DNA from 4 places in the Clostridium subterminale genome. Region 2 is predicted to be linked to each of the others. Evidence: riboswitches for the same ligand, from Rfam matches in the RefSeq annotation. Region 2 holds a riboswitch; each other region holds the start of a gene.

Region 1 (6,416 bases), on a different contig from region 2:
ATCAGTACCTAAAGTCACAGATACTTCATCACCTAAAAGCATTAGGTTTAGAGTTCTATATTGGGTCATAAAGAATAATGTTCCTATAAAAATAATAGGAAGTATAAAAGAAATTTCATTCCAATTAGCACCAGCCAGACTACCCATAAGCCAAAAACTGATATCCTTCAATCCCTGAGCATCATTGGTAATATAAACTATAAAGCTTGAAAAGGCACTGCATACAGAGCTAAGAGCCATTCCAGAAAGAAGCAGTTTTACAGAATTAGTTCGTCCACCTATATTAGAAAGCTTTAAAACTAACATTGAAATAGTAAAAGCACCTATAAATCCCATTATTCCAATATAACTGCTACCAAGACTTGTTCCAATACCGAGGATAATTGCTAAGGTAGCACCAAGAGAGGCTCCTGAGGATATTCCAAGGATATAAGGGTCAGCTAAAGGATTTTTAGCAATAGCCTGCATTACAATACCAACTACGGATAATCCCATTCCAACGGCTATGGCTAAAACTATTCTAGGCATTCTAATCAACCATATAACATCTATTTTGGAAGTGCTCATAGAGATCTCACCTATATTAAAGAGTTTATAAAGAATAATACTATATACTTCTTTTATTGATATATTTACAGAACCAATGGCAACAGCTAGTCCTATTGAGGAAATAAGTATTATTAAAAGAACAAGAGAAGTACCTATATAAATAGGCATTTCCTTAAAAATATTAGAATCTTTAAATTTATTTTTATTTTTCATCGTCATAGTATTATTTACCTAAGGTTCCATATAAACCTTCAGAGAAAGTATTTATTCCATCTATAGTTCTGATACCACTAGAATACATTTCTCCTAAAGATATAGGATATACTCTTTTATTTTTAACAGCTGAAAGTGTTTGAAGAGATTCATCTTTCAAAATTTTATCTACTTCTTGTTGAGGAACATTATCATCACCTCTATCCATATATACTACAAATATACAATCAGGATTTAGATTTATTAAATCTTCGTTACCAATGCTATTTCCTTCAGGACTAAGTAAATTGGCACCAAGTTTTGTTATCATATCACCAGCTAAGGTACTAGCTCCATAAGTACTGATTTTATCCTTGGAGAACTCTAAAACTAAAGCATTTTGTTTTTCTTTACCCTTAACTGAATTAGATGTGTTTTCAACAGCCTCAGTAATTTTATTTACTAGTTCTTGCGCTTTATCTTCAACGTTGAAAATTTTTCCTAAGTTTAATATGTCAGTAATTTCATTATCAATAGTTTTCTCTTTAGCTACACCACTATTTAAAGACATATATGTATTAATACCATTTTCATTCCAGTAAGATACATCACCAAGACTTTTATCTTTAAAAAGGGAATACCAGCCAAGAATAAAGTCTGGTTCGGACATAACTACAGTTTCTTTAGATGGAGTAAACTCTTTTAAATAATTAACTTTTTCAAAAGCAGCTTTGTATTCTTCTTTTACAGGATGGTCAAGACCAGCAGCAGCTACTATTTTATCCTCAAGACCTAGAGCAAGAAGAGTTTCTATAGAGTTCTGATATACAGCAAAAACTTTTTCAGGTGCTTTATTAAAAGTTAGTTTTATAGGTTCTTTTTTGAAGTTATAAGTTTCAATTGTTACTGGATAATGAGAATCTGCGCTTTCATTTTGAGATGAATTAGAATTTTCTTTTGAAGTGTTTTTATTAGAGCTTCCATTACTACAACCTACAAGACTAAGGATAAGTAGCAAGCTTAATAAAATTGAAGTGATTTTTTTTAAGTGTTTCATTTGAATTCTCCTTTACTATTCCAATTATAATTAGTTAAATGTTATAATTTGTTATGAATACATAAGGATACTCTAAGTAAAACCATAGACAATACAACGTAGTTACTATGATTGATTAATATCACTCCTTACTCGAAGAGTATCGATATTTTAATATTGGAAAGTATCCTGACTTATAGATCATAATATTAACTAGCCTTCCCAAATCAATGACTCAGTGACTTAATTTAGTTAATACTCCCTAATTACAGTAGCGGTACTGTGTGGAAATTTCATCCATCTTCCTTTAAATTAACCAATATTATTCATATGCTATTATACCTAAACAAATCATACTCTATCATAATTGAGAAATCTTGTCAATGAATAAGGTGGAATAAATCTGTAAGTTGAGATAGTATTTGAATATATTGTTGAAAATAACAAAGAATAAAAGTATATGGTACATCAATGGCTGAGAATAAAGAATGAATATCAAATAATAAATATTGATTAACAAATATTATTAGGTTATAATGGAAATATATAAAATAAGAGATTATAGGAGGAATATAAAATGGCAACAGAAAAAATCGTATGTCTATGTAATGGAGTTACTTATGCTGCAGTAAGAGAGGCAATGGCTCAAGGAGCTAGATCAGTAGAAGATATTCAAGCTGCTACGGGAGCAGGAGATGTTTGTGGTGGATGCATTGAGAGAATTGAAAAAATATTAGGAGATGTATGCACATGTAGAAATGTCTCTACTAAAGAAGTAGTAAAAGCAATACAAAATGGAGATGATACTGTAGAAAAGGTAGGGGTAACTACAGGAGCAGGAACAGCATGTGGAAAATGTAAATGCGTTATTGAAAGTTTAATTAGCTCAAATAAGTAACACATATTACCATAGAAATAATTTAATTCATCAATTCTTATAAGAGATATGTATAAAAACCAAAAATATAGTGTATTGAAATGTAATTTATAGCAATACTATTAAAGAATAATTACATTATATATGATTAACAACATTAATCATATATGTCTATATTAAGGAGGAAGAGTAAATGTCAGAAAATAGAATTGTATGTACTTGTCAAGATGTAGACTATAACACTATTAAGAAGGCTATTGAAGATGGTGCTCAAACAGTAGATGATATAATGGAAGCTACTGGAGCAGGAACTGTTTGTGGAGCATGTATTAGTGAAATAGAAGAAATTCTTCAAGAAGTAAAAAAATAATTAATATGAATTTTTAGGTCTATATTGATATAACTACTTTTCATATCAATATAGACCTAAATTAATTTTTATAATTATTAGTTTTTCATCTGATTTTTAATATCATTCTTTATTTCTTTGGCTATTTCCTTTCCTCCAACCATAGCTTTATTGTAAATATTTTTAGCTAATTGACCTTCATCTCTAACCTCATCTTTCATTTGGTTTTTAAGGTCGCGAACAAATTTTTTTTCTGAAATAAATTCCTTAATATCGTCTTTCTTTTCACCATATTGAATTTTCATTCCATTATACATATCCTTAACTTCACCAGTAACTTTATTCATACCAGCTTTAACGTCTTCACCTATTCTGTTCATAAAAAATCTCCTTTCTTAACAATATTCTAAGTGATAATAGAAATGATTATTAACAGAATTAAAAGAAACATAAAATTTAATTCTATTTTCTATATAGTTTACTCAAAATGCATAATAATATTTAATGAATTTAATGGATATAGAAAATTAAATAGATTTAGTATATAAATTAGACTATGAGAAAAAATATTATATATGTATTATAAAGTAATAATATTTAAAAAAAGTAATATGTGTATTTAAAAAACACAGCTAATGTGGTATACTAAAAATGAATTAGGTATACATACCTTAAGTTGATATACATTTTGTGAAGTAAATTATACATAAAGCTAAGAGCGCTAACTATAAAGAAGCAGATAATAATCAACATAGTTAAATTTTTAACTATGTTGATTAAGAGTGTTGTAATTAGATAACAACAAATAGCTACATTAAAAAATATAACTATTTGCTGATATAAAGAAATCCATATATTCATCAAGGGGGGAAAGAAAATGTTTAAAAAATTTACGAATGGTTGTGTTAAATTAGTTCAAAATTACCTACCAGATCCATTTTTATTTTGTATCATTTTAACTTTCATGATCTTTATTTCAGGTGTTCTATTTACAGGACAATCTCCATTATCTATGATTATTCATTGGACAAATGGATTTTGGAGTTTATTAGCATTTGCAATGCAAATGGCATTAGTTCTTGTTTTTGGACATACTTTAGCTAGTGCACCAGCATTTAAAAAGATTACAAAAAAACTAGCTAGAATACCTAAAACTCCAACTCAAGCAATACTTTTAGTTACTTTTGTATCATCTATAGCATGCATATTGAACTGGGGATTTGGTTTAGTTATAGGAGCAATATTTGCAAAGGAACTTGCTAAGGAAGTTGATGGTGTTGATTATAGGCTTCTAATAGCTTCAGCATATTCAGGATTCTTATTATGGCATGCTGGATTATCAGCATCAATTCCATTAACTCTTGCTACGGGGGGGGAATCTCTAGTTACAGCTACAGCAGGAGCAGTAAGTGCTGCAGGAGTACCAACTAGCGAAACTATATTTTCACTATTTAATTTAGTTATAGTAGGAGTTTTAGTAGTAACTCTACCACTTATAAATAGAGCTATGCATCCAGATAAAGGAAATGTTGTAGTTATAGATAGGAACTTATTAAAGGATGAAGAAGAGTTCATAGAGATGCCAAAAGAAAAAATGACTCCAGCTGACAAGTTAGAAAATAGTAAAATGGTTACTTGGCTAATTTCAATAATGGGCTTTACTTATATAGTATATTACTTCATTACTTCAGGATTTGATTTAAATCTTAATATAGTAAACTTTATATTTTTATTTTTAGGTATTTTATTGCATGGAACCCCTAAACGATTTATAAATGCTTTAATGGATGGGGCTAAAGGAGCAGGACCTATATTACTTCAGTTCCCATTTTATGCAGGTATAATGGGAATGATGACTGGAGCTAATGCAGAGGGAATATCTTTAGCAGTTTTAATGTCTAATATGTTTGTAGTTATTTCTAATAAGGTTACATTTCCAATGTTCTCATTCCTAAGCGCAGGTTTAGTTAACTTTTTTGTTCCATCCGGAGGTGGACAATGGGCTGTACAGGCGCCTATTATGATGCCAGCTGGTGCTGAACTAGGAGTAAGCACAGCGAAAACTGCCATGGCTATTGCTTGGGGAGATGCTTGGACAAATATGATTCAACCATTCTGGGCTTTACCAGCACTTGGAATAGCCGGTCTAGGAGCAAAGGATATTATGGGATATTGTATAATAGATTTATTATACTCAGGAGTAATAATTGCTGTAGGCCTTACTGTTATAGGAATATAGAATTAATTTATAAAGTTAAATAATTAAAAACAAATAATATTTAGAATAATTTTAAATAGAGTATCTAAAAATTTACTAAGTTTTTAGATACTCTATTTATATTTAAAGTTCAAATAAATTAATTTACAGTTAGATTACCTACCCCTACATTTAAATCAAAGGTATATATATCTTCACCAGAAGTTTTAGCATTTATATCGATACTACCTACACCAGTAGAAGTATTTAACTTTACAGGAGAGTTATTTGGAATAGATATAACAGTTTTACCTACACCACCATCATAGGTCAAATTTCCACCAACCTCAGCAAATGCAATAGAAAGATTGCCTACACCACCATCAATATCTATATCACCACATTTACAAGAGAGGTCTATGGTTGTATTGCCAACACCTTGTTCAAGCTTAAAATCTTGAAAAACTATATCTTTAAGTGTAAGATTTCCAGCACCACCATCAATGTTTAATTTATTTATACTTATTCCATTGATAGACATATTACCAGCACCACCATTCAATTTTAAATCTTTATTAAAATCCTTAGGAATATTAATAGTAATTTCTCTAGATGTAGATTTATTAAAAAAATCTAAGTTTATAGCAGAATCTACACCATGTTCTTTAACATTAAGTGTATTTCCAATAACATCAATAGTAGTTTTATTTACAAAGGAGCTAGATCCTTTACAAGTTATAGTAAAATCTGAACTGTCAACAGAGTTAATAGTTACATTAGAAGCATGGATTGAAATAACCATATCTTCTATATTTTTCATAGGAATAGTTTTTGATATATTTTCATCATAAGTGGCTAAATTATTATTATTAAAATCACTAAAATTATTTCCAATATTATCCAAGTTATCTAAAAAGTCAGTACCTAAATTACCAAAAAGTTCATCATTATTAAAATTAATAGAATTATTGTCTTTAGGCCGAGATTTTACACCAAACTCTACATTACAACCAACAAGAAGGGTAGCTGTAAGGAAAAGAGTAGGAATTATAATAAAAAGTTTCTTCTTCATAAAAAACACCTCTATTTTAATAAATTAATTAGACTATATCTAGTTTTTTGTCTATTCTATTGGCAGCAACTGATTGAAGTATAATTAGGGCTAAAGTATCTATAATTATTGCCAATATATCTAATTCAATAGCTCCATATTTAC
Region 2 (6,416 bases):
TATCACAATTCCGTAAATTAATAACCATTTAATGCCATGTACATTATTTATTATAAAAGTATATTTAAAAAGATACATAAGTAGTCCATATAAAAGCATTACTGATTGATAGACTATGGCAATTATCAATAAGGTTAAAGAAGAATAGGATATATTTATATTATCCTTTTTCATATAGTATACTTGTGCTGGCTGACCACCAGATGATGAAGGAGTAATAGCACTAAAGTAAAATCCAATGAAGGAATAACCAATGCATTTTTTAAAAGATACTTTTTTCTTTAAATTTTTAAGTATAATATAAATAACATAAGCTTCAAAAATTATAAATAGACACATCATAGAAAATGCTATGAATAAGTAAATAGGATTAACTGTATTTATTACAGAGACTAGTGAAGTTATAGAAGTATCTTTAAAAAGTAAATAAAAGGTAATAGCAATGAGTAAGGTCATAAAAATTAAACTTCCATAACAATTATTAAACTTTTCTTTTTTTATAGATTTTTCCACAATTATTGTCCTAACCTTTCTGGTGTTATAAATTTATAACCTTCTAACTTTAACTTAGGTAAAACTGCAGATAATGCTTCAATGGTTTTAAGAGGCGCATTGAAAGCACCACCTGAATTTTCCCCTGCGTCATGTAGACATATAATAGAATTTCCATTAGTGCGTAATAATAACTTTGAAGATATGGAATCAATTGTTGCATATTTGCTCCAGTCCTCAGCCATAACATCCCATAAAATCATTTTTAAATTATACTTTTTCATAGAAAAGTTTGTAAACATATTACTATGCCCCCAAGGTGGTCTATAATAATTGATTTCATAATTAAAGTTTCTCATTATTTCTATACTCTTTTTAAAATCTTTTTTTGTATATTTATAGCTATAAAAGAGAGCATTTTTATGCTCTAAAGAGTGTAGTGCTATAGCGTGGCCTTCCTTATGCATACGATGTATAATATCAGGGTTCTTCTTAGCATTTTCAGCAACAACAAAGAAAGTAGCTGTAATTTCATTTTCTTTAAGTACATCTAAAAGAGTATCAGTATATCTTTCATCAGGACCATCATCAAATGTAAGCATTATTTCATTATCCTTATTAGTGCATTTAATAATATTTGAATTTATATATTTGTTGTATAAAGTTGGTATGATTGAGTGAATGAGAAAAATAATTATAATAATAGCTGTTAAAGTAGTAAAGTACATTAAGCGCACACTCCATCCATGTTTGGTTCTAAAGTAAGTAATACTTTTTCAATTACTGTACAATCAAATTGTCTTTTTAGGTTTTTTATATTATTAGAAAGAACATCTAGTATTGTATCATCATAGATAATTTTTTTTATTTTATCAAAACATTTATCAGGACTTGTTTCAAGAACTTTTCCAATACCATTATTTAATATAAAATTAGTATTATTAATTTCTTGCTGAAGAAAAGGCTTAAATGCAATTAAAGGTGTTTCTGAGAAAATACTTTCAAATAGAGTTATTCCACCAGGTTTAGAAAGTATCAAATCTGCTTGCTGCATATATTTATAAACTTCATCAGTATATCCAAGTACATTAATATTTTCATATTTGCCATGAAGCATATTATAGATTTCGGTATTATTTCCTGTAATAACTGTAGTTTTAACATTTTCTAAGGAATTAAGCTGGTCATAAAATTCCAGAGACTTAGGTAATAATCCTAATCCACCGCCCATAATAAGGATCTGCTTTTCATTAGAAGAATTATTAGTTATAGTTTTTTTAAATTCTTCTTTTACAGGTATTCCATTAATAAATATTTTATTTTCAGGAACACCTTTTAAAATTAGATCCTTTTTTAAAGAATTACTTCCAACTAAATAGAAATTAGTATTATCATTAATCCACTCTGAATGGCTACTAATATCAGTTATACAAGTTATAAGAGGTAAAGAAGGATTATACTTCATCTTATATCTTGAAATTAATTGAGAGCAGAATGGCAGAGTAGAAATAATAATATTAGGTTCTGTATCTTTAATAAGTTCACCAAGTTTTGGAAGAAAATAACTTAAAAATGCAGGTCTTATGTTATGCTTTCTATTTTCTGTAATTTTATAAACTTGATTATAAAAAATACTTCCCTTGTTTACAATAACATTAAAAGCTTTATAAATTGTATTAGAGTAAGTTGGTAATGCATAATCAAAAACATCCTTTATAACTACAGATACATTAGGATATTTAGATTTAATTTCTTCACATAAAGATTTAGATACTGAATAATGACCCATACCAAATTTTCCGGTAAGAATTAATATTTTCATATTTTTAACCTCCCATTAATCATACATAATTTTTACTATAGTTTTATATTACCCGGTAAATCTTAAGAAATACCTTTAATAAATATTAAGATTTATTAAAGATTTAGGGAAAATTATTAAATTTAACATAAATTTATAATAAATTACTATATAAAATAGAGAAAGAAAGATATTAGTTATAAAAATAAAAAGGATTGTCTCAAAAGAATTAACTTTGAGACAACCCTTTTTAAAATACTATTTAGGGTTATCTAATTTTTTATTGTACATAAACATGTAAAGTGAAGCCGAAAATATAACTATGTATCCTAAAACACTTATGATATCAGGGGATTGGTTAAATATTACCATACTTATGATAGCTGAAAATATTATATTAGAGTAATCGAAAATTGATATTTCTTTTGCAGGTGCATACTTATAGGCAAGAGTAATTCCAAACTGTCCTATAGTTGCAAAGATACCAGCTAGTATTAAGTAGGTAAATTGAAGCCAAGTCATAGGCGTATAAGAAAATATCATAAATGGTAAAATAGTCACTACGGAAAAACAAGAAAAGTAGAATACTACAGTATAATGTTTTTCACGATTTCCAATGGCACGAACACAGGTATAGGCAGCTCCAGCAAATATGGCAGATGAAAGTCCTATAACATAAGGAATTATATCCACACTAAAAGCTGGTTTAATAATAAGTAGTGATCCAAGAAATCCGACAGTGATAATAGCAATATGCCTTAGTTGCAAATTTTCTTTTAAAAAGATAGCACAGAAAAGTATTACAAAGAAGGGACTTAGCTTATTAAGCATATTAGCATCGGAAAGAATCAAATGGTCAATGGCATAAAAGTTTAATATTACTCCTAATGTACCTAAAGTAGATCTCATAATAAGAAGCTTTTGGCTTTCTTTTTTACCGAAGAATCTTTCTTTGTGATATATAATCATTCCAAGGGCTATGACAAAAGAAACTATGTTTCTAAAAAAAGCTTTCTGCATAGAAGGTAAATCTCCAGATAGCTTTACAAATGCGGACATCATTGCAAAGCCGAAGGCAGATAAAATAATTAATATTATTCCTTTAATTCTATTACTCATAGTACGTCTCCAATCTTAAGTTAATTTTTATAAACTATTTTAAAATACAGTTTATGTATTATAGTAAAGTTATAAATACAATTCAAATGATATTACTTATCAATTATAATTATCCACTATTTCATAAATTTTTCAAGGGAATAGGGATATTTACGAATGTTATGTAAATTTGATTTATATTTTAATTAATAGTTTTATATAATATAAGTGGAATCTATAAAGATTGTTGAATAAGTTATCCTAGTAGTATATAATTTAAAGTAGATGAATAATAGTTTAAGGTACTTTAAGTTTAATAGGGAAAGTGGTTAAAATCCACTGCAGCCCCCGCTACTGTGTACGGATACAAGTCATAATACCACTGGTGATTCACTGGGAAGGGAATGATGAGGATAAGCCGTGAGTCAGGAGACCTGCCTAAAACTTTGTTAGTTGAGACCTTCGGAGGGAAGAGTATATCAAACTATTTTTTAGTTTAATAAATTTAGTTATGTGTATTAACACCCTTATCTTAGAGGATAAGGGTGTTTTTAGTTATAATAAAACTATTTAAAGAATAAATTTTAAAGAATAAATTTAGATGGAGTGATAAGAGTGGAAGAGTTAAAAAAAATATTAAGTAGTATTGAACATGCAGATAAGGAAGTTATGAATAATTCTAAGAATTATATAGATCATTTAAGTAAGCCCATAGGAAGTTTAGGAGCCTTAGAAGATATTGTTGTTAAACTTAGTGGGATTAAAGGTGAGCATATAAAAGAGATAAATAAGAAAAATATAGTTATAATGTGTGCTGATAATGGAATTCAAGAATCAGGGGTTTCATCATGCCCAAGGGAGGTAACGGCTACAGTTACAGAAAACTTTGTGAAGGGTACTACTGGAGTGTGTATATTAAGCAAATACTATAATAGTGATACTACAGTGATAGATATAGGTGTAGATAAGGACTTTACTGATTCTAGAATAATTAACAGAAAGATTAGATATGGTACAAGTAATATGATTAAAGGTCCTGCAATGACTAGGGAAGAAGCTATCAAAGCTATAAAGGTAGGAATTGATGTTGTTAAGGAACTAAAAAATCAAGGATATGATTTAATAGGAACTGGTGAAATGGGGGTAGGTAATACAGCTACTTCTGCAGCTATAATAAGTGTATTCTCAGGAATCGATAGTGATTTAATAGTAGGTAAAGGCTCAGGTCTAACAGATGATGGATTGTCTCATAAAAAGGCTGTGGTAAAAAAATCTATTGAAATAAATAAGCCTAACAAAAATGATGTAATAGATGTGCTTAGTAAGGTAGGTGGATTTGATATAGCTGGACTTTGTGGAGTATTTTTAGGAGGAGCTATATATAAAGTACCAGTGGTAATTGATGGGCTTATATCATCAGCAGCAGCTATTTGTGCAAAGGAATTAAATTCAAAGGCTTCTGATTATATGTTTGCATCTCACCTTTCAGCAGAACCAGGAGCACAATATGCAATGGAAACTTTAGGACTTGAGCCTATGTTTAGCTTGGGAATGAGATTAGGTGAAGGTAGTGGATGTCCAATAGCCTTTGGAATAATAGAGAGTGCTGTTTTTACTATGAATAATATGGATTCCTTTAATGAAGCTGGTATAGATAAAAAAGATTATATAGATATAAGAAATCAATAGAATGTGCACAGGTTGTATATAGATTATTGGGTATACATCTTTTTATAAAGGAGTGTAGTAATTGAAAATATATATAGTTAGACATGGGGAGACAGAAGAAAATATAAAGAAGACTTACTATGGAGAAATAGACTGTGAGCTCACAGCAAAGGGAATTAAACAAGCTGAATTAGTAGGAAGAAAACTGAAGCATATAAACTTTGATAAGGTGTTTTGCAGTGAAAAGAAGAGGGCGAAGGATACACTTAAAAGAATATATGAAGGAGAAGAGTTTATAGTAGATTCTAGATTGAATGAAAGAAACTTTGGAATATTTGAAGGTAAAAGCTATAAACAGCTACAAGATTTATTCAAGCTGGAATATGATGATTGGACAAAAGATTGGAAGCAGTATTCCATAGAGAATGGAGAAAGTTTTGAGGAAGTTTATCACAGGGTAAAGAACTTTATGGAAGAACTAAAAAGAGAATCCGTTGACAATATACTTATTTGTACCCATGGAGGAATTATAAGAACTATATATACTTATATATTGGAAGGTTGTTTAGATAATTATTGGAGATTTAATTCTAAAAATGCAGATTTGTCCATAATTAAACTAGAATACGGGTACTTTTATATTGATAGTATAATTCCAGTAGAATTTTAATATAAATTAATTTGTTTATAAGTATAAAGAAAAGGAGAAAGATAATGAGTAAATTAACTTTAGTTACTGGTGGATGTAGAAGTGGAAAAAGCAAATATGGAGAAAATCTACTCAAACATACTGATGATGTATTATATATAGCAACAGCTATAGTAACAGACGATGAAATGAAACACAGAATAGAAAAGCATAAGGAAAGCAGAAATAAAAAATGGGAAACCTTAGAAAGTTATAAAGATTTACATAAAAAAATAGAGAGATTCAATGAAAAATATATTTTTTTAGATTGTGTTACTATAATGACTACAAATTTAATGTTTGAAATCACTACAAATTACGATGACATAAGCGATGAGGAAATAGATAAAATATGTGATAGCATAAAAAATGAATTTACATTATTCTTAGAAAAATGTAGAGAATTAGATAAAGAAGTTGTGTTAATTACTAATGAAGTTGGATGGGGATTAGTGCCTGAAAATAAATTATCTAGAATTTTCAGAGATATTCAAGGGTTTATAAATCAACATGTAGCGAACATTTGTGATGAAGTATATTTAGTTTGCTGTGGACAAGGATTAAAAATAAAGGGATAGACGAGGAGTATTATTATGATTAAAGGTTTGATAATTTTAGCTATAGTAACTATTATGGTATTAGGAGCCATAGGAAAAGAAAAGATTTTCT
Region 3 (6,416 bases), on a different contig from region 2:
CTCCTTAATCTGTATATACCTTATACAATAAATTATAGAACTTTGGTAAAACACCGTCAATCACATGTTGTTATGCATTTGACAATGTTATAGAAGTAAGGTAAATAATAAGTATAAAATATATTATAGGAGGAAATAGAATGAGGTTAGTAATTGTTTCTGATATTCACGGCTCTTTAAAATATACAAAAAAAGCTATAGAAATATTTAATAGAGAAGAGGGGGATTATTTATTAATTCTTGGAGATATACTTTATCATGGGCCAAGAAATCCATTACCTGAAGAGTATAATCCTAAAGATGTAGCAGAGATATTAAATGAATATAGTCATAAAATAATTGCAGTGCGTGGAAACTGTGATTCGGAAGTTGATCAAATGTTATTAGATTTTCCATGTATGGGGGATTATTCTGTAGTTTTATATAACAACAAAAGATTTTTTCTAACTCATGGACATATATATAATGAGAATAATATGCCGAATATATCTACAGAAGATATAATGTTACATGGGCATACACATATACTAGGGCTTAGCATAAAAGAGGGTATTTCAATAATTAATCCAGGTTCTATATCTTATCCAAAGGAAAATAATCCTCATAGCTATGGAGTTGTAGCGGGAGATACGTTCTATATAAAAACATTAGACGGCACCATAATTAAAGAAATAGTATTAAACTAAATAATGTTATATATTAAAAAAGAAGAGGAGCATTTTAAAGCTTCCTCTACTTTTTAATTATTTTATCAATTATACTAGATTCAATTAATTCACTTTTACTAAATCCATTTCTAAAGTATCTCACTTGTTTATATTTAACTCCACCCATTTCAAAATCAAGGACATCAATTCTATCTCCCTTAAAAATTTCAGCTTCTTTTTTCCCTTTTAGAAATATATGAATTTCCATATCATTCCTCCATATAGTTATTTACTAAATAAATTATATAACAACATAGATAATTTATTCAATTATATAGATAAAAAGAATTATTGAATTAGGTTAAATAATATTTTAAAAGATAGACATATAGTAATTATTCAAGGGATCTTTTTTGTAAATAGGATTCTATATTTATACTTAACAAAAATAATTTGTAAATAATTAAAAATGGAGTAGGTATAACATGAAAAGTAATGTTATAATGATATGTAAAGGATCTGGTGGTTATATTGTTACTATATGTACTGCAAAACTAAGTACTAAGGCTTCACCTAACATAAAAGAAAAAAATGGTTAGAGAAGCTTTTACATGGTTCCACCAAAAATAACTAATTTTAACTGCAGGAGGAGTATGTATGAACTTAGAACATGTAAAAAACATTGATTCAGAAATTTATGAAGCAATTTGCCTTGAAACTGCTAGGCAGGAAAGTAAAATTGAACTTATCGCTTCAGAAAACTTTACAAGTGAGGCTGTAAGAGAAGCCATGGGGTCAACTCTTACAAACAAATATGCAGAAGGCTATCCGGGAAAAAGATATTATGGTGGTTGCGAATGTGTAGACATTGCTGAAAACATTGCTAGAGATAGAATGTGTAAACTATTTGGCGCAGATCATGCCAACGTTCAACCTCATTCAGGCTCTCAAGCTAATATGGCAGTTTATATGAGCGTATTAGAACCAGGAGATAAAGTATTAGGAATGAATTTATCTGATGGTGGACACTTAACTCATGGAAGTTCAGTTAATTTTTCTGGAAAGTTATATAAATTTATATCTTATGGAGTAGGTGAAGATGGATTTATTGATTATGAGGCATTAAGAACTGTTGCTTTGGAAGAAAAACCTAAAATGATAGTTGCAGGAGCTAGTGCTTATCCAAGAATAATAGAATTTGATAAAATAAGAGCAATTTGTGATGAAATAGGTGCATATATGATGGTAGATATGGCTCATATTGCTGGACTTATTGCAGCAGGGGTTCATCCTAGTCCAGCACCATATGCAGATTTTATTACAACAACAACTCATAAAACTTTAAGAGGACCAAGAGGGGGAGCAATACTTTGTAAAGAAAAGTATGCAAAACTAGTAGATAAAACTATATTCCCAGGAATACAAGGTGGTCCATTAATGCATACTATTGCGGCTAAAGCTATTTGCTTTAAAGAGGCTCTAGATCCATCTTTCAAAGAATATCAGCAAAAAGTTTTAGAAAATGCTAAAACCCTTGCAAATGCATTAAAAGAGAGAGGATTTAATTTAGTATCTGATGGTACTGATAATCATTTAATTCTATTGGATTTAAGAAATAAAGATATTACAGGAAAAGCAGCAGAACATCTATTAGATGAGGTTGGAATTACTGTAAATAAAAATACAATACCTTTTGAAACACAAAGCCCATTTGTAACTAGTGGTATTAGAATAGGTACTCCAGCTACTACTACTAGAGGTTTTGGAAAAGATGAAATGATTGAAATTGCTGATATAATGAATTGGGCAATTGATAATAGAGATAATGATTTATCACCAGCTAAGGAAAGAGTTAAAGCTCTTTGTGATAAAATTCCACTATATAAGTAAATTACTTGCAATAAGTAAATACCTGGCATTTTATCTGCTAGGTATTTATATTATTTAAAAATATAAGGATGAATACATAAGTAATATTTAGATTATATTGACTTATTTGTTTAAACCTCTTATAATTATGATTGAAAATCAAATAGTATTTTAGGTGCTTTTTAAAAGTGAAAAGGGAATATGGTTAAAATCCATAGCAGCCCCCGCTACTGTAAATGATGACGACCCTCAAAATACCACTCTTCATAGGGGAAGGTGAGGTTAGAATGATTCATAAGCCAGGAGACCTGCCTAAATGTAAGCTTTCGGAGGGAAATGAGCTATTTTAGTGGCTAAGTTAATATGTATAAGAAAATTAAAAAATTTTGTAAGTTTTATCTTACTTATATTTAAACTTATATTCTTATTTTACTAAGATGGAAATTTTTTATTTATTTGGGCAAGGGAGCTTTTCTTCCTTGCTTTTTTATTTTATTTAGATAGAAAGAAGGTATAGTAAATGGCTAAAATAATGATTCAAGGTACAGCTTCTTCTGTAGGGAAAAGCATACTAGTAACTGCATTATGTAGAATATTTAAACAAGACGGATATTCGGTATGCCCGTATAAGTCACAAAATATGTCTCTTAACTCATATATAACACTGGATGGAAAAGAAATGGGGCGTGCCCAAGTGTTACAAGCTTACGCTGCTGGTCTTGAACCACAGGTATATATGAATCCTATTCTGCTAAAACCAACTACAGATAAAAATTGTCAAATAATTTTTAATGGAGAAGTCTATGGTTACTCTAATGCAAAGGAATATCATAATTTAAAAGTTAAATTCAAGGATGATTTAAAATCTGCTTTTGAAGAATTGGAAAATCAATTTGATATTATTGTTATGGAAGGTGCAGGAAGCCCTGCAGAAATAAATTTAAGAGATAATGATATTGTTAATATGGGTATGGCTGAACTAATAGATGCGCCTGTTTTACTTGTAGGTGATATCGATAAGGGAGGCGTATTTGCATCTTTATTAGGTACTATTATGCTCCTTAGTGATGCTGAGAAGGACAGAGTTAAGGGAACTATTATAAATAAGTTTAGAGGAGATATATCTTTACTTAAACCAGGAGTTGATAGTTTAGAGGAGCTAACTCATAGAGATTGCTTAGGGGTTGTTCCATATTTTAAATTAGATTTAGAAGATGAAGATGGAGCTGTTGACCTTAATAAGAACATCACAGATAAAATAGATATAGCTATTATAAGATTGCCACATATATCAAACTTTACTGATTTTGATGCATTATCTATAGAACCAGATGTTTCTGTAAGATATGTGGAAACTGTAAACGAATTTAAAACTCCTGATTTAGTTATAATTCCTGGAACTAAAAATACACTAGGAGACTTAGAATATCTAAAAAAATCAGGTTTATATAACAAGATTAGAGAATATGAGGGTAATGGAAAAATTATAGGTATATGTGGTGGATATCAAATGCTAGGTAAAGTACTAGAAGATCCTTATGGGATTGAAACTTTACTAGAGTTTATGGATGGATTAGATCTTTTACCTATAAAAACAGTATTTGAAGAGAAAAAGGTTACTACTAGAGTTAATGGTATCATAGCAAAGGACTTAATAAACAATAACACTCCTTTAAATATATATGGATATGAAATACACATGGGAAAAACTACAATTATGGATGAAGGTAAAAACCTTATTACTATAAATAAGAGTAATAATGAAGAGACTAATCATTTAGATGGGGTAGTAAATGATAAAGGAAATGTGATGGGAACCTATATTCATGGCGTTTTTGATGGGGTTGAATTTAGACAACATATTATTAATGAATTAAGAAGAAATAAGGGGATTGAAGAGAAGGCTTCTATGCCTTATGAGCACTTAAGAGAAAAGGAATTAGATAAACTAGCTGACCTTGTAAGATCGTCTATAGACATGGATAAAATATATAAAATAATGGGCTTAAATAGGTAATAGGAGATATTATTATGATTAATTTTCATATATCTTTAAATATACTTTGTGTATTTTTAGCAGCTATCTTAGACTTTATTTTAGGTGATCCTAGTTGGCTACCACATCCTATTATATATATTGGAAAGCTTATTGGTGCTCTAGAAAAGTGGCTAAGAAAACACTTCCCTAATAATAGTAAATTGAAGTGGACTTCTTTATTTATGGTATTTATAGTTTGTGCAATGACATACATGATTCCTTATTTATTACTTAAACTATCTATAATAAATAATATTATTTTTATAGTAGCTAACACTCTAATAATATGGACAACGCTTGCGGCTAAGAGTCTTCATTCAGCAGGAATTCAAGTCTATGATGCTCTTGGTGAAGATGATATAAAAGAAGCTAGAGTTAAACTTTCATATATTGTAGGTAGAGATACAACTTCTTTAAGTAAGGATGAAATAATTCGAGGGGATGTAGAAACCATAGCTGAAAATACTTCTGATGGTATAATTGCACCTATAATTTATGCCATTATCGGAGGAGCTCCCCTTGCTATGATGTATAAAGGTATTAATACTATGGATTCTATGGTAGGGTACTTAAACGAAAAGTATAAGAATATAGGTTTTTTCCCAGCAAATATTGATGATATATTTAACTTTATTCCTGCTAGATTAACAGGAGTATTAATGTGTCTTACAGCATGGATAGTTAATGGAAGTATAATTACATCCTTTAAGATTATGATTAGAGACAGAAAGAATCATAAAAGTCCAAATTGTGCTTATCCTGAAGGAGCTACAGCTGGAGCTCTATCTATTGAATTAGGTGGTACTAATACTTATTTTGGAGAAGTAGTAGAAAAACCAACTATCGGTGATGCTACAGAATCATTAAGTCATCATCATATAAAAAAATCTATAATACTAATGTATAGTAGTGAAATTTTGCTAATAATTTTAAGTTTAGCATCTTTGATTATACTTTAATTAAAGTTGATTACTTATATATACTTACACATATTAAGATGAAAGGTGGTATATATATTTTGAAACATGGAGGAGATATATATACTGAAGGTACTTTAATTGGAAGAAAACTTTTAGACTTTAGCTCAAATGTAAATCCTATACCTATATCTAAGGAATTTAAGGATAATATAGGAGAAGCTTTAGAAAAGGTACCTCTGTATCCAGATATAAAATATAGAGAATTAAAAAATAACCTATTAAATTATTTATTTAATAGTAATGAGCACTTTAATGGAAATGCCTATGGAGAAGAGTCTCTTAAGAGCATAAGTATTGAAAATATTATAGTAGGGAATGGAGCAGCTGAAATATTAGATTTAGTTATAGGCTATTTGAATTCTATAACTATAGTTGTTCCTTCCTTTGTAGAATATGAAGACTTTAGTAAAAAACATAAATTGAGCATTAATTATTCTTTTTTAAATGAATTTATGGAATATGATTATGTAGATATTTTTAAAAAAGTACAAAATACAGAGGGGTTAATAATCGCTAATCCCAATAATCCAAATGGTTGTATTATTGATCATTGTAAATTTAAAAACATATTAGACTATTGCGAAGTGCATAATAAATTAGTGATTATTGATGAAGCGTTTATAGAGTTTGTATTAGATAATAAGAAGAGTATAATTAATTATATACATAATTATAGTTGTATTGTAATAGTTAGGGCTATAACAAAATTTTTCTCTATGGCAGGAGTTCGCTTAGGTTATGCCATAAGTAGAAATAATGGACTACTAGATTTTATTCAATATAATCAAAATCCTTGGACAGTAAATTGTTTTGCAGAAGTTGCTGCTAAGTATGCTTTAACTGATGAGAAATTTATAAAAGAAGGTAAAAATTGGTTGATTT
Region 4 (6,416 bases), on a different contig from region 2:
CATCCTTAGATAAGATTATATTATCCTTTGCCATATTGTCTCTTAGAACATCACGTAGATTTTCATTAGTTGCACAAAGTGGCGCTCTACAATCAAAGGTTCCCATTAATTCTGTAGTAGTATATTTAAATATATTTAAAGTTATGGTTAATTCCCCAGAAAGTTCATCACTCATCTTAACACCACAAGCTTCTCCCTTGAAATCTCCATGTGGGAATAACTTTTTAACAGCACATAGCTTATTAAATCCTTCACTATTAGCACATGGCATAGATGTAAGTAATTCTAACATTCCTGTAAGAGCATTGTTTCCATTTTCAGGAGTAGATGCATGTGCTCCAGCTCCCTTAGCCTTTATAACCCAACTTTCACCATCTTTATCAAATGTGAATTTTAAATTTGTACTTTTTGATGCATTTACACAGTATTTATTTATTTCTTTCTCTGAGAAGCCCTCTACCACTGCAATTGCAGTATCTGGAACTACATTAACCTTTACTCCACTTGTCATAGAAATTACTCTTGGAAGGTTGTTATCTTCTTCAAATTTACTTTCAAAAGGACTATGTAGTCCTCCCTTTTCAATATTTATAACAGGAAAATCTGCATCAGGTGAAAAAGTCATAGGTGCTTCATTCTCTTTTTTATAGTAATATGCTATGTCAGAGCTTCCACATTCCTCATCTGTACCTAAAATAAGACGAACATTTTTACTTAAAGGTATATTTAAATCTTTAACAGCCTTTAAAGCATACAAGGCTGCTAGTGCTGGTCCTTTATCATCAGCTGAGCCTCTTCCATATAATCTGCCATCCTTTATTATTGGTTCAAAAGGTTTTGTAACTGTCCAATCATCACTAACAGGCACTACATCTAGATGAGCTAAAATATCTAATTGTTTTTCTTTATCATTAAAATCAATAGCACCTACATAATTATCATAATTTTTAGTGTTAAATCCCATGCTTTCTGCTAGAGTTAGAGCAGACTCTAGAGCCTTTGCAGGACCTTCACCAAAAGGCATACCTTCTTTTGCCTCTGATCTATCACTTCTTATTCTTATTAAATCACATATGTCATTTAACATTTCATCTTTATGATTTTGAAAATACTCTTCTATTTGATTTTTATACATCCAAATCCCACCTTTATTTTAAAATTTAACTATAATTCCATTCTAATACTAAAATTGTTTTATTTCCATAGATGTCACAGTTAATTTACTCTTTAAGGCATCTGAAAATAAATAATAAGTCAAAGATGAGAAGTATATTTTGAGTTAGACAAGGAAACAGGTTCTGCAGATAGTAGCACTATCTAATGGTTCTATTGACGCAGTATAAGACAAAATAGACGAGCATTATGACTTATTTATTTTTTGAAGATACCTAATGTTTATTACAAATTTATTAATATTTATTCTATATCCTATAAATATAAAATATAATATATATAATTAATTATATAAGTATACTATTTAGTTTTTATGATACAAGTAGTATTACTTACATTTTAAGTATAAGGAGAATTTAAGATGTCAAAGAAATTTTTTAAAAAGTTAGCTATAACTTTAGGTATTCTCACATGTATATCTATACCTACAACTGCCTTTGCAGATATTCATGGTGAATACCCAAGTGGTGAAATTCTAAGTTTTGGTTCAGATTTAAGTGATAGTCAAGAAGCTCAATTAAGAGAATACTTTAAAGCTCCAGACAATATTGAAGCTATATATGTAGACAGTAAAATGGCAATAAAACAATTTGGACTTGATGAAAAGGAATTAACCAATTTTACAGGTGGATGGTATTCCAGTGCCTATGTTAAGCTATTACAAAAAGAAAATGGCGTAACAGTAAACTCTTCTAACTTAACTCTAGTAACTAATGATATGCTTGCCAATGCATTAATTACTTCTGGTATATTGAATGCAGAGGTTACAGCCTCAGCTCCTTTTGAGGTAACTGGAGAATCAGCCCTTGCTGGAATTCTAGCTGGTGCTGAGAATATAATGGGTGGTGAATTATCTACACCTAATAAGCAAGCTGCTCAAAAGGAAATAGATGTATCCCTAGATTTAGCTGAAGAAATAGGTGATACAGAAGCTTCTGCAATCATCAATGAAGTTAAGACAGCCGTTATAAAAGACAAGCCGTCTAGTGAAGAAGAAATTAAGAAAATTGTTGAGAAGGTTGAAAATAAATATGATGTAGATATAAGTGCTACTATTCAAAACAATATGGTTTCATTAATGTCTGATATAAACAACCTAGACTTAGACTATTCTAAGCTTAAGGATACCTTAGATAAAAGTGCATCTAAGTTTAAAGATGAGATGGCATCTCTAGGAAAAGAACTTAAGGATTCAGGCTTCTTTGATAAACTATTTAACTGGATTAGCGAATTCTTCAGTTCACTTTTCAACTAAAATGAAGGCTAAATTATAAAAATAAACCGCACCTTTTAAGGTACGGTTTATTTTTTATAGTTTGTTAGTAAACTCTATCATATGGTCATATAATTTATCTATGTTGTCATGGTTATCCACGTAGAATTTATATAGTTCATTATAGGATACATTCTTTATAGACTCGTCACATTTTCTAAAATTTTTCAAATAGTTGTAAAATTCAGATGATATCTGCGGAAAAAATCCAGCATCTACTGATTTGTCTATACTTACACTATATAAATTTTCATTATAAGGCTCGCTTATGGTTACTAAGCATTTACTCATATATTTTCCTAAAAGTTCTATAAACTTAGTAAATTCTGTCTTGAAGTTCTCTTCCGAAAAATCTATTTTCTCATTGTTTGTATCTATAATATTATCTAGGTTTTTTAAAACCTTTGGTACTTCTGATATAACTAGTAATAAACTTTCCTTATCAAATTGTGCTCTTTTCATATACAATCACTCCTTGCTAATAATTTAAATTTAATGCTTTATTACTGCTAAAATAAAAAACCTCTTAGCTACTAAAACTAAAAGGTCTTAAATCTTATTTATCATAGATTAAATCACACCCTTCCATCTCTCGTAGAATTATAGCGTAAAAAATAGGCAAGTATTCTGGCTTGAGTATCATTATTTTCTTCTGCCTTCCCATAAAAACAGTGGCATATTAGAAGAAAACTCCTCTCTTACAGCGGCGGGACCGCGTGGGATTTGCACCCAACTTCTCTTTTAATCAGCTATAAAAGAATATAACTGAACCCATCTTCCATAATATTCAATTGTTAATATCATATTATACCTTTCTTATTTTCATGTCAAACTATTAATTATAACTCTAACTATTGTTTTTCTTCCAAATTAGAAGTTTTAGTAGTTATTTTAATGTTTATTGTTAAATATCTAAATTTAACTAGCTATTTCTAATATTATATAACATATCCCTAATCTTTTTATCACTATATTCTTCTAATTTCAATAACTCATCATATGGATTTCCATCAATACCTAAATATTTTGCAAAAGCTGGTTCTGTTTTTAAGCCACTTTTCTTAAGGATAACAATCTCTTCTCTAGTTCTTTCTCCACCTAATCTAAGTATTCTATCTTCCACTACCATATGCCTATAGCCATTCTGCTTACAACTATTCAATGACTGAGCATATATTTCTATTTCAATATCTTCCACATAAAAATTTACAGTTAATATTGTCTCATTATCTGTACTATTATTACTTATATGAAGCTTGCTGAACATAGAATACTTATTTTCTACTATCTTCTGAAATTCCTTAAAATCATAAACTTCACATACTATATCTAAATCACTGTTTTCTATATCAATATTAATTGGTATAGTTCCTACTAATATTGGATCAAACTTTCTTAAAACATTAAATATATCTAGTTCCTTAAGTACTTTATATGCATTTTGTTGTTTTATATTACCTTGTTTAAGGTAGTTTATATTTGTAAAATCTTTATTCTTCATACTAATCTAGTTTTCATCCTTCTCTAAGAAATTTTCACTAATAAAAGCTGCTACACCATCCTCATCATTACTTCCTGTAATATGTGATGCACAATCTAAAATTTCTTTAATTGCATTTGATACTGCTATACCTTGTCCACAATGTTTTATCATTCCTATGTCATTAATATCATCACCAAATGCAGCTATCTCTTCCAGGCTAATATTTAAATATTTAGCTATCTCATTAATAGCATTAAATTTTGTTGCCTCTCTATGAGCAAATCTACACCAATTTTCTCCAACGAAAATTAGAAAACTACATTGTGGATATTTTGAAGCAATTTTTTCAGCAATACTATTTTCTAAAACTTCCACTGTTATTTTATAGGTCATACAATTTAGTGGTTTGGAATAATCAGTATATTTAGCATGAATATAATCTTCACCGTGTTTATTTATCTCTTCACTATTGGAATAATATGCATTTTCAGTTTCAACAGTTATTTCACCCACCTGTAAATCCATAACGCAATCCTTAATTAATGAATCAGATACCTCTTTTGATAGCATACATTTATAGATAACCTCATCCCTACACTTTGCTAATGCTCCTCCATTAGAAATTACAATATCAGGTCTTATTAGATCAATGTAATTAGTAGCTGCTTGCTCTGAACGAGCTGTAGCTATAGCAATATATATTCCCTGCTCCTTACATCTTTTTATAACATCTAAACTATAGTTAGAAATACTTTTATCTGTCCTTAAAAAGGTACGATCTAAATCAGTTATAATCAATTTAATCTTTTTATCCATATTAATCCCCCAACTAAATTAATTTTCATTATTAAGACTTAAATTATAGGAATTTAAATTCTCTCTTTTCTCCCATCCTATAGATCTCCAAAACTCATTCCCAATTTCATTATTAGTAAATACAACTAGTGTAGCTTTATTTATTCCTTCACGTTTTAAGGCATTAATAACTGAATTAACTAGCTTTTTCCCAATACCTCTCCCTCTATATCTTATATCTACAGCAGTATGATAAATATATCCTCTTCTGCCATCATGTCCACATAATATACTTCCTATTATTTTACCATCCTCTTTAGCTATAAAATTAGTAGTAGGATTTCTCATTAGAAATTTCTCTATACCTTCCTTAGAATCATCCAAATTTCTCAAACCCATTCCAGTGGTAGAAGTCCATAGTTTAAAAACATCCTCATAATTTGAAGTTTTCATTTCTGCTATTTTCATATTAAGGCCTCCATATTTTTTTACTACCTTATTAAATATGTATAATACATCTCAACCATAATTACCTTAATATAGCTTGAATCATATTTCTTTTATCTTGATAATATTCTTTGCTCTCTATAGACATTTTATTATAGCTTCTTTCAAGTTTGCTTTTAACAAACTCCAACCCATCATCAATATTCAGTTTTCTTTGAACAAATGCCAAATAAAATAGTGATGGCAATGTATCGTAATGAGAAATAGCGTCAGCATCAGCAACACATATTTCTTCCTTAGTTGTTTTTTCTTTTAATACGCTTCCACGGTGATTTAATATACATAATTTAACTAACCCAATTTTATCTATTGGATAATTATATGATTTCAAGATTTTCTCTGCCATATTTGCACCATGAATATGATGATTTTCGTATAACTTATAATCTGTGATTGAAGCTATATCATGCAACCATCCTGCAATTTCACATACCTCAACATCTGCTTTATATAGTGTAGCTAATTCAATTGCATTATTCACTACACTTTCAATATGTTCATAACTTCCAACACCAAAAAAATTATTTGGACTTTCACATCTTCTTTTTACATCTTCCTTTATCTTCTCAATCATATTCCTTTCCATTTTTCCTCCATTCACCAGGCTATTTTACTTATTAAAATATAATACTATTCAATTATCAAAAATCTATTTACTTAACCTTATCTACAATTGTAAAATAGCTAAATTATCTTCTTGATAATATGAATTACATATAATTTTACTACCCATTCAAATAATTATAATACATTTCATACATAATTATCTAGTTATTCTAAAATTATGTTAAATTTATTCTCTTTATTTCACATATAAAAATTATGGACTAGTTGTATAATGAAATTGCACCAATAAAAAATCCATAGTGGATTATTCTGTGTATGATTTAATCTATAAACAAAATACATACATGGAGAATAATAACTATGGACTACACAAACACTAACACAGAGTCACATAAACATAGTTCCTTGCTTCAAAGGGAGTTTTTACTCCCGATGAAGGTTACTAACAGAATTCTTAGTATCAGTATTTTCGATACTTAGAATTCGTTGTCCTTTAGGGGAAATGGTTATCCAGGGACGTAGCTGCTCTTTACTCCCACTTTGAAGAAGGTGGGAGTATTAGAGCTGGTAGTCATCGTATAAATTTCTTAGAATAATCATGAATATTACTCAATTTCA

What was found. A riboswitch is a leader RNA that binds a small molecule or an ion and turns the genes downstream of it on or off. The one in region 2 is predicted to bind cobalamin.
Region 1: another riboswitch for cobalamin. It lies ahead of ABDZ93_RS10405 (ABC transporter substrate-binding protein); the one in region 2 lies ahead of cobT (nicotinate-nucleotide--dimethylbenzimidazole phosphoribosyltransferase).
Region 3: another riboswitch for cobalamin. It lies ahead of ABDZ93_RS02000 (cobyric acid synthase); the one in region 2 lies ahead of cobT (nicotinate-nucleotide--dimethylbenzimidazole phosphoribosyltransferase).
Region 4: another riboswitch for cobalamin. It lies ahead of ABDZ93_RS08655 (hypothetical protein); the one in region 2 lies ahead of cobT (nicotinate-nucleotide--dimethylbenzimidazole phosphoribosyltransferase).

Annotation. Positions count from the first base shown of each region.
Region 1 is NZ_BAAACI010000006.1:314,444-320,859, forward strand. Features, by position in the region: gene ABDZ93_RS10400 (FecCD family ABC transporter permease) at 1-762, opposite strand, end outside; gene ABDZ93_RS10405 (ABC transporter substrate-binding protein) at 773-1,798, opposite strand; cobalamin riboswitch at 1,940-2,113, opposite strand; gene ABDZ93_RS10410 ((2Fe-2S)-binding protein) at 2,355-2,675, shown strand; gene ABDZ93_RS10415 ((2Fe-2S)-binding protein) at 2,848-3,024, shown strand; gene ABDZ93_RS10420 (hypothetical protein) at 3,102-3,383, opposite strand; gene ABDZ93_RS10425 (short-chain fatty acid transporter) at 3,881-5,242, shown strand; gene ABDZ93_RS10430 (DUF4097 family beta strand repeat-containing protein) at 5,361-6,272, opposite strand; gene ABDZ93_RS10435 (hypothetical protein) at 6,301-6,416, opposite strand, start outside.
Region 2 is NZ_BAAACI010000007.1:234,676-241,091, reverse strand. Features, by position in the region: gene ABDZ93_RS14805 (lysylphosphatidylglycerol synthase transmembrane domain-containing protein) at 1-513, opposite strand, end outside; gene ABDZ93_RS14800 (polysaccharide deacetylase family protein) at 516-1,220, opposite strand; gene ABDZ93_RS14795 (MGDG synthase family glycosyltransferase) at 1,220-2,314, opposite strand; gene ABDZ93_RS14790 (DMT family transporter) at 2,552-3,412, opposite strand; cobalamin riboswitch at 3,675-3,847, shown strand; gene cobT (nicotinate-nucleotide--dimethylbenzimidazole phosphoribosyltransferase) at 4,007-5,080, shown strand; gene cobC (alpha-ribazole phosphatase) at 5,142-5,729, shown strand; gene cobU (bifunctional adenosylcobinamide kinase/adenosylcobinamide-phosphate guanylyltransferase) at 5,774-6,325, shown strand; gene cobS (adenosylcobinamide-GDP ribazoletransferase) at 6,341-6,416, shown strand, end outside.
Region 3 is NZ_BAAACI010000001.1:369,359-375,774, reverse strand. Features, by position in the region: gene yfcE (phosphodiesterase) at 141-686, shown strand; gene ABDZ93_RS02010 (hypothetical protein) at 733-915, opposite strand; gene glyA (serine hydroxymethyltransferase) at 1,305-2,537, shown strand; cobalamin riboswitch at 2,673-2,846, shown strand; gene ABDZ93_RS02000 (cobyric acid synthase) at 3,037-4,533, shown strand; gene cbiB (adenosylcobinamide-phosphate synthase CbiB) at 4,575-5,513, shown strand; gene ABDZ93_RS01990 (pyridoxal phosphate-dependent aminotransferase) at 5,552-6,416, shown strand, end outside.
Region 4 is NZ_BAAACI010000005.1:241,316-247,731, reverse strand. Features, by position in the region: gene pepV (dipeptidase PepV) at 1-1,135, opposite strand, end outside; gene ABDZ93_RS08660 (DUF1002 domain-containing protein) at 1,535-2,428, shown strand; gene ABDZ93_RS08655 (hypothetical protein) at 2,483-2,908, opposite strand; cobalamin riboswitch at 3,047-3,236, opposite strand; gene ABDZ93_RS08650 (DUF4269 domain-containing protein) at 3,369-3,947, opposite strand; gene ABDZ93_RS08645 (HAD family hydrolase) at 3,954-4,745, opposite strand; gene ABDZ93_RS08640 (GNAT family N-acetyltransferase) at 4,764-5,192, opposite strand; gene ABDZ93_RS08635 (HD domain-containing protein) at 5,254-5,817, opposite strand; gene srtB (class B sortase) at 6,414-6,416, opposite strand, start outside.